One region of the Aquabacterium olei genome, then DNA from elsewhere that is predicted to be linked to it. Evidence: predicted binding sites of a transcription regulator. Region 1 holds the regulator's gene; each other region holds the start of a gene.
The links. The regulator FliA, encoded in region 1, starts transcription of late flagellar genes. The targets are predictions, from matches to a motif close to CTAAAGTTTNNNNNNNNNNNGCCGNTA.
Positions count from the first base shown of each region.

Region 2: the regulator FliA is predicted to act here: its motif matches at 1,479-1,505, upstream of fliS (flagellar export chaperone FliS).
Region 3: the regulator FliA is predicted to act here: its motif matches at 868-894, upstream of flgM (flagellar biosynthesis anti-sigma factor FlgM).
Region 4: the regulator FliA is predicted to act here: its motif matches at 704-730, upstream of motA (flagellar motor stator protein MotA).

Region 1 covers NZ_CP029210.1:1,107,804-1,110,872, reverse strand. Annotated here, with positions in the region: gene DEH84_RS04915 (methyl-accepting chemotaxis protein) at 1-1,099, opposite strand, end outside; gene DEH84_RS04910 (RNA polymerase sigma factor FliA) at 1,145-1,858, opposite strand; gene DEH84_RS04905 (MinD/ParA family ATP-binding protein) at 1,874-2,716, opposite strand; gene flhF (flagellar biosynthesis GTPase FlhF) at 2,747-3,069, opposite strand, start outside.
Region 2 covers NZ_CP029210.1:2,995,524-2,998,592, forward strand. Annotated here, with positions in the region: gene fliD (flagellar filament capping protein FliD) at 1-9, shown strand, start outside; gene fliD (flagellar filament capping protein FliD) at 135-1,415, shown strand; gene fliS (flagellar export chaperone FliS) at 1,600-2,010, shown strand; gene DEH84_RS13440 (flagellar protein FliT) at 2,007-2,354, shown strand; gene DEH84_RS13445 (flagellar brake protein) at 2,374-3,069, shown strand, end outside.
Region 3 covers NZ_CP029210.1:1,283,252-1,286,320, forward strand. Annotated here, with positions in the region: gene flgA (flagellar basal body P-ring formation chaperone FlgA) at 1-813, shown strand, start outside; gene flgM (flagellar biosynthesis anti-sigma factor FlgM) at 941-1,249, shown strand; gene DEH84_RS05740 (hypothetical protein) at 1,270-1,650, shown strand; gene recJ (single-stranded-DNA-specific exonuclease RecJ) at 1,685-3,069, opposite strand, start outside.
Region 4 covers NZ_CP029210.1:750,239-753,307, reverse strand. Annotated here, with positions in the region: gene flhD (flagellar transcriptional regulator FlhD) at 1-100, shown strand, start outside; gene flhC (flagellar transcriptional regulator FlhC) at 147-683, shown strand; gene motA (flagellar motor stator protein MotA) at 972-1,829, shown strand; gene motB (flagellar motor protein MotB) at 1,872-2,837, shown strand; gene cheY (chemotaxis response regulator CheY) at 2,889-3,069, shown strand, end outside.

The sequences.
Region 1 (3,069 bases):
CGGCCGCAATGCAGAACACCACGCCGGGCAGCGTGTTCAGCACGGGCTCCTGCACCTCGGGGAAGAGCTCGTCGGTCAGGCGGTTGAAGCGCGTGAGGTGCTGAGCCGGGGCGCTGCCGGCGACCGGCTTGTAAGCCTCGTCGAACAGGTCGGCCAGGGTCACCCGCCCGGCGGCCACGGCCGCTTCGAGCGCCTGGCTGATGCGGGCGGCGGTCTGCTGGGCCAGGTCGATGTAGGGGGAGTCGGCCGTGCGCACGCCGCACGAGGCAAGGTGGTCCATCAGCCGCTCGGACACGCCGAGCACGCTCTCGCTGCGGCGCACGGCCACGTCGAGCACGTCGCGCGTCTGGCGGACCTCGCCTTCCATCACGCCCACCTGCTCGGTGATGCCGCTCGAGAGGCTGCGGCTGGCGTCAGCCGCACCGTTGATGCGTTGCACGCCCTGCTCCACGGCCTGCAGCGCGTGGTGGAAGCGCACGCGGCCATCGCTGGTGCGGGCATCGGCTGCGGCCGAGTCACTCAGGTCGCTGGCCAGCGACTGGATGCGCTGATCCAGTTGCGACACCGTGCTCATGATGGCCTTCGAGATGGATTCGACCTGCGTGGAGAGGTCCTTGACGGCATCGGCCACGACCGAGAAGCCGGCCCCGGCCTCGCCCGCGCGCTTGGCCTCGACGGAGGCATTGAAGGCCACCAGTCGGGTCTGCAGGGCCACCTGGGTGATCTGCCGGGCCGCATCGGAAACCTGATGCAGGGTGTCGACCACACCGGCCACCTCGCGACCGACGTGGGCCACGCTCTCGCGTGCCTGCTGCATCGCGCCCTGGCTGCCGTGCGTCTCGACGCTGATCTGGTCCTGCGAGCGGACGATGTCCTGCAACTGCCGCAGCAGGTGTGTCAGGGTTTCGGACTGACGGCGCGCAACAGCGGCCGTGTCTTCGAGTGTGCCGCGCAACTCGGCGGCTTCGCGACCGAGGCCGCTGGTGTCTTGCTGCAGCGTCTGGGCAAGAGCATGAACCTCACTGCCAGGCCCTTGAGTCGGCTCGACAGACGCAGGCTCGACGGAGGCAACGGGCTTGCGACGGAAGGACATCAGCATGGGGCACCTTGGAAAGAGGGCAGGCGGGAGGGGATAAAAGACGCCTTACCACTCGCGCAATTTGACCCTCAACCGCGCGATCGACTGACTGTGCAGTTGGCAAACCCGTGATTCGGTCACGCCCAGCACCGCGGCGATTTCCTTCAGGTTCATGTCCTGCTCGTAGTACATGCTCATGACGTACTGCTCGCGCTCGGGCAGGAGCTTGATGGCCTCGACCAGGGCGTGGCGCATCCGGTGATCCTGCAGCAGACTCAGCGGGTCATTGCCCTCGTCGGCCACGTGGCGGTCCAGGTAGTCGTTGTCGCCGTCCTCGCCGCTCATGTCCTCGAGGTAGATGAGCTGCGTGCCGCGGACCTTGCCGAGCATCTCCTGGTAGTCGCCCAGGTCCATGCCCATTTCCTTGGCGATCTCGCTTTCCTGCGGCGCGCGGCCCAGGCGCTGCTCCAGCCGGTGGACGGCGGACTCGATGTCGCGTTGCTGCTTGCGGGTGCCTCGGCTGAGCCAGTCGGCGCCGCGCAACTCGTCGAGCATGGCACCGCGGATACGCTGGGTGGCAAAGGTCTCGAACTGCACGCCCTGCCCGGCATCGAAGCGGTTGAGGGCATCGGTCAGGCCGATCATGCCCACCTGGATCAGGTCGTCGATCTCGACGTTGGCGGGCAGCTTGGCAATCATCTGATGCGCCAGACGACGCACGAGCGGGCTGTACTGACGGAGCATCGAGTCGAGGTCGAGTCGTCCTTTGGCGGTGTACATGCGGGCTCCGTGTTTTCAGTTGATCGCGGGGGTGGCGCACGTTGGCAGCGCAGCCCCGGGGGACATCAGGTGGTCGAATGCGGCGTCGCTGAGCGCGTGCTGAAGGGCACCGCGCAGCAGGGTGGCCGCCAGTTCCTGAAGACGGCCGGTGGGCTCGACTTCGGCCGGTTCATTGGCATCCAGGCGCACCGTGCTGCGCTGCGCCATGCCGAGGAAGGCATCGGCGCACTGCGACAGGCGGTGCGCGATCTCGTCGGCCAGCGGCGATGACTCGGGGGCGCACACCAGCAGATCGTAGGTGGGCCACCCGCCGCGCTGCCCCAGCAGCTTCACGGCGGCGTAGGCATCGCGCAGGCTCTCGGCCCGATCACGGCTGTAGACGAGGGGCACGACGTGCTGGCCGCGGGCCCGCTCGGCAAACAGGCGCACGGTTTCGCTGGCCGTGGCGTGCACAAGGATGACGTCGGCCTGCGGCGCGGCTTCCGCCAGGGCGTCGAGCAGGGTGGCGCATGAGCCCTTGGCATCGACATGGCGCAGCGGCAGGCCGCGTGCGGGCATGTAGCTCACGAGATCAGACAGGCGCTCGATGCCCTCGGCCAGGTCGAAGGCCACCAGTTCGCCGGGCTCTCGGGCCTGCGGGCTGGCATCGACCACCAGCGTGTGCAGACCGAAGCCGGTGTAGGCGCTGCACAGCCGCTCCAGCACCTTGCCACCGCAGCCCGCGGTGGGGTTGGCCACCACCGGCACGAGGCGCACCACGCGCGATGCAAACATCCGGCGCAGGCCCTGGGCCTGGTCGACGTGATGCAGTCGCCCCTGGTCAGGCTTGCGTTCCGGTTGGCGTGCGTTGCGCATCATGGGGGGTCGCAGAATCGGGGGAACAGGGAATCAAACGGAACGCTGGGTGGCCACGGGCTCGGCTGCCGGCGAGGTCGAGAACACCAGGCTCACTTCGGCCGGATCCAGGCGGTAGGCCGGGTTCAGGCTTGCGCGCAGTGCCCGGTGCACCAGCGCCTGCGACGACAGACGATGCCAATCTTCAGGCACGCGCTGGCCGTTGGCCACGCCCAGCACCCGCAGTTTGTGACGGATTAACGCATCCAGGGCCGGACCGAGCTTCACGGCCTCATCCAGCTTCGACAGCACGATGCCGGCACAGGCCGAGGCCTGGTAGGCCACCAGCGTGTCCTCGATGGCGTCGCCCTGCGTGG
Region 2 (3,069 bases), 1.9 Mb from region 1:
AGTTCGTGACAATGTCACGCTGAGCCACTCAAGCTCCCCCGTCTCTCACCGATAACCGATCAGAAGCCGTTGGGCTGCGTTCTCTCGCAGCCGCTTTCGGCTTTGGATGTATCGCTTCGGCAGAGGTGGGCCCCATGGCTTCCGTTCAACTCACTGGTTCAGTGCCGCAGCCCAGCGTACCCGTCGCTGTCGGGGTGCTATCGGGTGCGGAAAAGCTGCTGGACACCCCTTCTCCGGCCAGTTCTGGCGCGGATGTCGACACACGCCTGTCAGCGGACGGTCAGCTGCAAAGCACGCTTGCGGCCCTACAGGATGCCCTGCACAAGCTCGCGTCCCCGCAGACCTGGCTGGCCACACGGGCCCGCTCTTCCGACCCGGATGCGGTCAGCGCCGTCAGCGACGCGGGTGCGCGCCCCGGGCAGTACGCCGTCAAGGTGACGCAGCTTGCACAAGGACAGGTTTCCAGTTTCTCATCGCTTTCCACCCCGGTCGCACTGGCGGTGATGCATGTCGAATCGGGCAAGTGGGATGCAGCGCAGTCCACGTTCGCAACCAACCCGAACTGGCCCAAGGCAAGCATCACGTTCGGGCCGAAAGACACCTCCATGGAAGAGGTGCGAGACCGCATCAATGCTGCGGGCGTGGGCGTGCTGGCAACCGTGGTCAGTGATGCGACCGGCACGCGCCTCATCCTCCGCTCCACGGGGACCGGCGTCATGCAAGGATTCCGCACCACGGCGGAGTCGACCTCCGGGGCGCGAGCCAGCGAGCAGATGCCGATGGACGACGCGGCCGTACAGGCCCTGGCCAGCGGTTGGGGAAGTGTCCGCCTGGAACAGCCTGCCCGGGACGCGCAGATCGAAGTGGACGGCCAATCTGTCAACAGCGCAGATGGCACAGCGTTTCACGCACAGACGGGGCTTTACCTGCGTGCCAATCAAGTCACCGAGCGCGCGATCACGGTCACAGTGGAACCCGATCTGAGCGCCATGCAGGAGGGCGTACAACGCGTGGCGAGCGCCTTCAATGCGCTGCGAGAGCAACTTGAAAGCCCCGAAGCAGCGAACCTGTCACGCGAGCGAACTGAGGGCGCGCATGCTCTCCTTGATGCCGTGGCGAAGGTGGTGAATGGCGCGCGGGGAGGCTCATCACCCCGCCTCTCGGAATTTGGCATCTCGCTGGACACCTCGGGACGCATGGCGCTGAACAACGACGTGCTGGCTCAATCTTTGAGCCAGTCGCCTGACAGACTGCGGGACCTACTGAAACTGAACGCGCTCAACGCCCCGCCATTGGATCACGTCGAAGTTCCTGTTGCCCCCGATGCTCGTGTGGAGGCGGGCTCACCCTCCTCCGCGATTGCACGACAGCGCTGGCTGTCTCAGTACCGCCTGGATGAGTTCGTCAGCGCCTGACGCTCGGCTGCAAAACGGGCCAAAAAACCCGTCATTTCAACAGCTTCAAGGTGTGACAAAGGTTCAAGCTCTGCCCGGTCGAGGCCGATAAACAAGCAACGCTGTTGATCAGCTCCACCGACAGAGACGCAAGATGTACCCATCAGCACGAGGCTTCAGTTCCAGCATGTACAGCACGAGCAACATGAGCCAGATGTATCGACGCATTGACGTCGAGACGGGGGTCAGCGGCGCATCCGGTCACCAGCTGACGCTCATGCTGTTCAATGGCGCGCTGGACGCCATTTCCCAGGCAAAGGGCGCCATGCAGTCCGGCCAGATCGAGGCCAAATGCGCGGCCATCACCCGCGCCATCCGCATCGTCGACGAGGGACTCAAGGCGAGCCTCAATCCGGCTGCTGGCGGTGAACTGGCCGGCAACCTCGCCAACCTCTACACCTACGTCGCCACCCGACTGATGTCGGCAAACCTGCGCAACGACGCGGATCTGCTCGAGGAATGCACGCAGCTGCTGACCCCGCTGCGCGACGCCTGGGCCGCCATTCGCCCGCAGGAAGCTGTGGCCGTGCACGCCCAAATGGAGCTCCGCGCATGAACGCCCCCGAAATCCTCGGCCACACCGACGAAGAACTCTTCCACGGCAGCCTGCTGGGCTACTACGAAGCGATCGAGACCGCCAGCCACGACATGCTCAACGCCGCCCGCAAGGGCGACTGGGACACCGTGGTGAAGCTGGAAGGCGCCTGCGCCGTGCTGATCGCGCAGCTCAAGCACGCCTCGGAAGAGCACCCGATGGGCCCGTCGGAACTGGCGCTCAAGACGCGCATCATGCAGCGCATCCTCGTCAACGATGCCGAGATCCGCAACCTGGCCGAGCCCTGGATCAACGACCTCAGTCGCATGATGGGCAACACCACCGATCCGACGAAGATGCATTGAGCCCTCGGGCTAATCCGACATGGACACCCGCACCCCTTCCACGCCCGCATCCCGCGGGCGTGTTGCCGATCTGGACGACTTCCGCATCACGTCGGCCGTCGAGATTGCAGCGCTGCTCCGCCAGATGCACGACGAGCACGCGCTGGTCACATTGAGTGCGCCGGGCGGCGCCAGCTACACCACGGTGCTGCTGACCATCGACCCGCAGCGCCACACCGTGACCCTCAGCGCCGAAGAGGGCGATGCCCGCATCCAGGCCCTGCTGGACAGCAACGAGGTGTCGGCCGTGGCCTACCTCGACAGCATCAAGGTCGAGTTCGACATGGATGGGCTCGTGCTCGTGCACGGCACCCAGGGCAGCACGCTGCACGCCAGCCTGCCGACCGTGGCCTACCGCTTCCAGCGCCGCGCCGCCTTCCGTGTGCAGCCGCTCGCATCGAGCACCCCCCTGGCCCGGCTGGTTCACCCGGCTCGGCCCGATGCCCCGCTCGTGTTGCGCGTGCTGGACGTCAGCCTGCATGGCGTGGCGCTCCTGTTGCCGGCCGATGCACCCCTGGTGGCCGCGGGCAGCCGCATCCAGGCTGTCGACCTGGAGCTGGACGAGGAAACCCAGCTGAGCTGCGACCTCATCGTGCACCACGTGACGGCCCTCGGCACGCAGGGCCCGGCGCACCGACTCGGCTGCGAGCTGGCGGGCATCGACCCGCGCGACCGC
Region 3 (3,069 bases), 180 kb from region 1:
CCTGCCTGTTCAACGACCGCCGCCCCGTCCTCGTGGTGGCGTGCCTCGTTGACCTGCTGGCTGTCGCGCGCGGCATTGGCTGGTGCCTGGAGTCTGGCCCTGGTGTGTGTGGCCTGGGCCACGCCGCAGGCCATCGCACCGCAGCCAACCGCACCGCAGGAAACCGCACCACATGAAACCGCCGCGGCACTGCAGTCCGAAGTGAATGCGCTGCTGGCCCAGCAACGGGTGGCCCCCGCCGACAAGCGACTGCCCTGGCGTGTGAGTTTCGAGCTCGGCGAACTCGACCCGCGCCTGCGCCTCGCGCCATGCGCCCGTATCAAGGCCTACTTGCCGCAAGGCGCACGCCTGTGGGGCCGCACCCGCGTCGGGCTGCGCTGTGAGCAGGGCAGCGTGCACTGGAATGTCTTCTGGCCCGTGACGGTTCGCGTCTGGGCGCCCGCCGTCGTGGCCGCCGCCGCCTTGCGACCCGGCGAGCCGCTCACGGCAGGCGACCTGAGCTTGGCGGAGGTCGATCTGACCGCCCGCCCCGCGCCCGCCGTGACGCAGCCTGAATCCCTGATCGGCCGCTCGTTGAGCCGGGCGGTCGAGGCCGGGCAGGCCATTCGTGCCGACGACGTGAAGCCCCGCCGCTGGTTCAGCCCGGGCGACACCGTCACCGTGAATCTGATGGGCCCGGGCTTCCGCGTGCAGGCAGAAGGCCGGGCAATGGCCCCTGGCGATGAGGGTCAATGTGCGCGCATCCGTGCCGAAAACGGGAAGATGCTGTGTGCGATGCCGGTCGGCGAGCGTGCAGCGGAGTTGAGGCTGTGAAACAGATGGTTGCGTTTTGGCCCCTTGTTCAGGGGGTAAGCGGCGTGGAAGACATTAAAGTCGCCCCGTCTCACGTCGATAAGACGGATGTGACCACCCGAGACACCTCGGGAACAAGGAGTGCATCATGAAAATCGGCAACCCACTCGACAAGGCGCTTGGCGCCGGGGCGCCCCAGCGAACCGAGGGCGCGACCTCGACCACCACCCCGGGGAAGACCGCTTCCCTGGATGGCGGCGTCGGCGAAAGCACCAAGGTGACGCTCTCGTCCACCGCAGCGGGCCTGATGACGGCCGCCGACACGGGCGACTTCAACGCCGCCAAGGTGTCCGAGGTGAAATCGGCCATCGACAGCGGGACCTACAAGGTCAACCCGGAAGTCATCGCGGACAAGCTCATCAGCAACGCGCGTGACCTGCTGCAACGCGCTGCCTGATGTCCTTCACGGGTTCTGCCATGTCGGGCGCCGCGAGCCTGTCACCCGCTGAGGCGCTGGCCCAGCGGGTGTCCTTGCTCGAAGAGCAGCTTGATGCGCTGGATGCCGCCCTGGCTGCCGGCGCACCCGATGCGCTCGATGCGGCCAGCACCGGGCTTCAGCAGGCCCTGACCGAAACCCTGCGGGCGGCCGGCCAGCCGGACCTCGGTGCGCTTGACCCCGTGCTGCAACGCCGCCTGATGAATGCACGCACCCGTGTGCAAGGCCTGGGTGCCAATGTGCAGCGCGCGGCCTCATCGTTCGAGCGCACGCTGCAGGTGCTGCTGCCGCGCGAACAGGCCGACACCTATGGCGCCCTCGGCACGAGCCCCGCGGCGCAGGCGCTCAAGGCCTACCGCTAGACGCAGCGGGCTGGCGGCGGGCCCGCCGCCGCGCTCAGGCCTCGACGGCCCCTTCCACCACCAACTGCACGCGCTGCCGCCCCTGGAATTCGTCCAGGCTCACGCGGTAAGCCAGCCGAGCCTTCGCGGGCAGCGGGGCCGTGCGACCAAACCAGATCCCGTCGCGCACGTGGCCCTGCACGCGCAGGCTCAGCTTCAGGTGGCGCTCGCCCACCAGCCGCTGGTTCAGCACCTCGGCCTGGTCGCAGAACACCGGCGCATCGAAGCCCGGCCCCCACACTGCCGCATCCAGCGCCTGCACCGCCTCGGGTGTGAACCATTGCGCGTCCAGTGGCCCGTCGGTGCTCAGCTGGCGCTGCAACAGGCTGGCGTCCAGGCCGGCTTCCGCGATCTGCGCCATGGCAGTCTTGAAGGTGATGAAATCGCTTTCCGCAATGGTGCAGCCGGCCGCCATGGCATGGCCACCGAAGCGCTTCAGCAACCCGGGATGGCGCTTGGCCACCAGGTCCAGCGCATCGCGCAGGTGGAAGCCGGGAATCGACCGGCCCGAGCCCTTGAGCCAGCCGTCCTGACCCATGGCGAACACGAAGGTTGGCCGATGAAGCCGGTCCTTCAGCCTGGAGGCCACGATGCCCACCACCCCTTCGTGGAAGGCCGGATCGAACAGGGCCAGCGCGGCAGGCGGGTCGCCTTCGGGCATCAGGGATTCGAGCATGAACTCGGCCTGCTCGCGCATGCCGCCTTCGAGGTCGCGGCGCTCCCGGTTGATGACATCGAGCTGACGCGCCAGCACCTCGGCGCGGGCCGGATCGTCCGTGCTCAGGCACTCGATGCCCAGGCCCATTTCGGCCAGCCGGCCTGCTGCGTTCACACGCGGGCCGATGGAGAAGCCGAAATCCTGGCTGCTGGCCCGCGTCGGATCGCGGCCTGCAGCGGCAAACAGCGCAGCCATCCCGGGCTGCATGCGCCCGGCCCGGATGCGCTTGAGGCCCAGCGCCACCAGGCGCCGGTTGTTGTCGTCCAGTCGGCCCACGTCGGCAATGGTGCCCAGGGCCACCAGATCGAGCAGGGTGTCGATGCGCGGCTGGGCCGCGGCCTCGAACGCGCCGCGCTGTCGCAGTTCGGCGCGCAGGGCCAGCAGCACATAGAACATCACCCCGACGCCGACCAGCGCCTTGCTCGGGAAGCCACATGCCGGCTGGTTGGGGTTCACGATCACGTCGGCTGCGGGCAGGTTCACCCGCCCGTCGGGCTCGATCACCGGCAAGTGATGGTCGGTGATCAGCACCTTCATGCCGAGCGTGTGCGCCAGATCGACGGCCTCGTGGCTGGCCATGCCGTTGTCCACGGTCACCAGCACATCGGCGCGGCGTGCCTTCACCATCTCCACGATGGGCGGCGTGAGGCCGTAGCCATGCA
Region 4 (3,069 bases), 360 kb from region 1:
GGCCCTGCTGACCAACCATGGCAAGGGCACGGCCAACGATGCCGTCAGCCGTCTGCATGCTTCGATCCTGATGGCCGGCCGCCACCAGGAAGCCGCCTGAGATTCGGCCCCCATCGTCACCCGCCCACCGCCTGCAAGGAACCGCCATGCGCAACAAGAGCCTGCTGACCGAAGCCAAGCAGATCGAACGGGCCGTCACCCTCATCAAACTGGGTGCCCGCCTGCAGGTGCTGGAATCGGAAACCGACATGTCGTACGAGCGCCTGTTGCGGCTGTACAAGGAAGTGGCGGGCAAGTCCCCCTCGAAGGGGCAACTGCCCTTCTCGACCGACTGGTTCATGACCTGGCAGCCCAACATCCACGCCAGCCTGTTCCTGAACATCCACGAATACCTGAACAAGGCCGCCGAGATCGATGACATCGACGCCATCATCAAGGCCTACCAGCTCTACCTGGAGCAGACCGAGGTGCAGGGCCTGGAGCCGCTGCTGTCGGTGACCCGCGCATGGCGCCTGGTCAAATTCATCGACACCGGCATGCTGAGCCTGACGCGTTGCACCCAATGCGGTGGGCACTTTGTCACGCATCCCCACGAGATGGCCCGCCACTTCGTGTGCGGCCTGTGCAACCCGCCGGCGCGCGCCGGCAAGGGCAAGGCCGTGGGCGGCATCCAGTTGCACTGACCTGCCCGGGGCGGCCAGGCCTCAAGTCTGCCGTCCACGCGCCGATAACCACCCAGGCGGTTCGACAGCGAATCGCGCTTTGCTTGTCTCCTCTGGGCACGACCGAGGACGGACGTGCTCTTGGCGGGCCCGCTTCGGGCCCGCCTTTTTGCTTGGTGCAAACGCGGTGCGCTTGCCACCAGGTGAAACCTGAGCGGGATAAGCAGCGGGAGTGCGGCGCTGTTCCCGGCATCGGCCGCCACCCTGCTGACTGAAGATGCCGACATGATCAGTACCTGACCCACCACCATGTTCGTCGCGATCGGATACATCGTCTGCCTGGGCTGCATCTTCGGCGCCTACATCATTCACGGCGGGAACATGAGTGTGATCATTCACGCCCTGCCCACCGAAATGATGGCCATCGCCGGGGGCGCTCTGGGCGCGTTCCTGGTGAACAACCAGCCCAAGACCGTGAAAGCCGTGCTCGGGCAGTTCGGCCCGCTGTTCAAGGGCTCGAAGTACACCAAGGACCGCTACATGGAGCTCATGGCGATGCTCTATGAGGTCCTCCAGAAGATCCGCAAGGAAGGCCTGATGTCCATTGAAAAGGACGTCGAGGACCCGCACAACTCCGCGCTGTTCGGCAAGTACCCCACCGTGGGCCACGACCACCACGTGATCGAGTTCGTGACCGACTACCTGCGCATGATGGTCTCGGGCAACCTGAACGCCCACGAGATCGAGACCCTGATGGACAACGAGATCGACACCCACCACCACGAGGGCCACGCGGCCTGCGCGGCGGTGGCGCGTCTGGCCGGTGCGCTGCCGGCCTTCGGCATCGTGGCCGCCGTGCTGGGGGTGGTGAACACCATGGGCTCGGTGGGCCAGCCGCCGGCCGTGCTGGGCGGCATGATCGGATCCGCGCTGGTCGGCACCTTCCTGGGGATTCTGCTGGCCTACGGCGTGGTGGAGCCCCTGGGCGGTCTGATGGAGCAGAAGCTCGACGAAGGCACCAAGGAATTCCAGGTGGTCAAGACCGTGCTGCTGGCCTCGATGCAGGGCTACGCGCCCCAGGTGGCCATCGAGTTCGGCCGCAAGGTGCTGTACTCGACCGAGCGCCCCACCTTCGTCGAACTCGAAACACACGTGAAGAAGAAGTGATCCCGATCACGCTGCCTGCCCCGCACACGCTGAAAGCACACCATGGCCGGTGATTCCAAGAAGGTCCAGCCGATCATCATCAAGCGCATCAAGAAGGGCGGCCATGCCGCCCATGGTGGCGCCTGGAAGATCGCCTATGCCGACTTCGTGACCGCCATGATGGCCTTCTTCCTGCTGATGTGGCTGCTGGGCTCGACCACCGAGGGTGACAAGAAGGGCATTGCGGACTACTTCAACAGCCCGTTGAAGGTGGCCTTCTTCGGCGGCAGCGGTGCGGGCGATGCCACGTCGATCGTCAAGGGTGGCGGCAACAACCTCAGCGAAACCGTGGGCCAGGTCAAGAAGGGCAGCTCGGACGCGGCCGAGGAAAAGCGCCGCCGCCGCGCCATCCGCGCCGAGCAGGCGCGTGCCGAGACCGAGCGCCTGCGCGTGCTCAAGCAGAAGGTCGAGGAGGTGATTGCCAACGACGACCGCCTGGCCAAGTACCAGAGCCAGATCCGGCTGGACCTGACGGCCGAGGGCCTGCGCATCCAGATCGTGGACGACCAGAACCGCGCGATGTTCGACAGCGGCTCCAGCGACGTGCAGGGGTATATGCGCGACATCCTGCGCGCCATCGGCGGGGTGCTGGACGAGGTGCCCAACCGGCTGACCATCGAGGGCCACACCGACGCCAAACCCTTCAGCGGCGGCGAGCGCGGCTACAGCAACTGGGAGCTGTCGGCCGACCGGGCCAACGCCTCGCGGCGCGAGCTGATCGTGGGCGGCCTGAGCGGCACCAAGGTGCTGCGCGTGCAGGGTCTGGCCGCCAGCATGCTGTACGAAAAGGACAGCCCGGAGAGCCCGCTGAACCGCCGCATCAGCATCATCGTGATGAACCGCGAAGCCGAAGACCGGTTCTTTGGCGCCGCACGTGCCGAATCGGTCACGGCCGAGGACGATGAGGCGCCCCCCGCCCCGCCCGAGTCGGACATCCGCCCCTCAAGACCCGACCTCACAGGCCGATAAGCCTGCAATGAGCCCGGCGGCCACGCCGGCACCAGACCCAAGGACGACCCCATGAGCCAACCCGCTGACATGAAATTCCTGATCGTGGACGACTTCTCCACGATGCGACGGATCGTGCGAGGCCTCCTCAAGGAGATCGGCTACATCAACGCCGAAGAAGCCGAGGACGGTGCGGTCGCACTCAACATGCTGAAGAACGGTCGCTTCGACTTTGTCGTCAGCGACATCAACA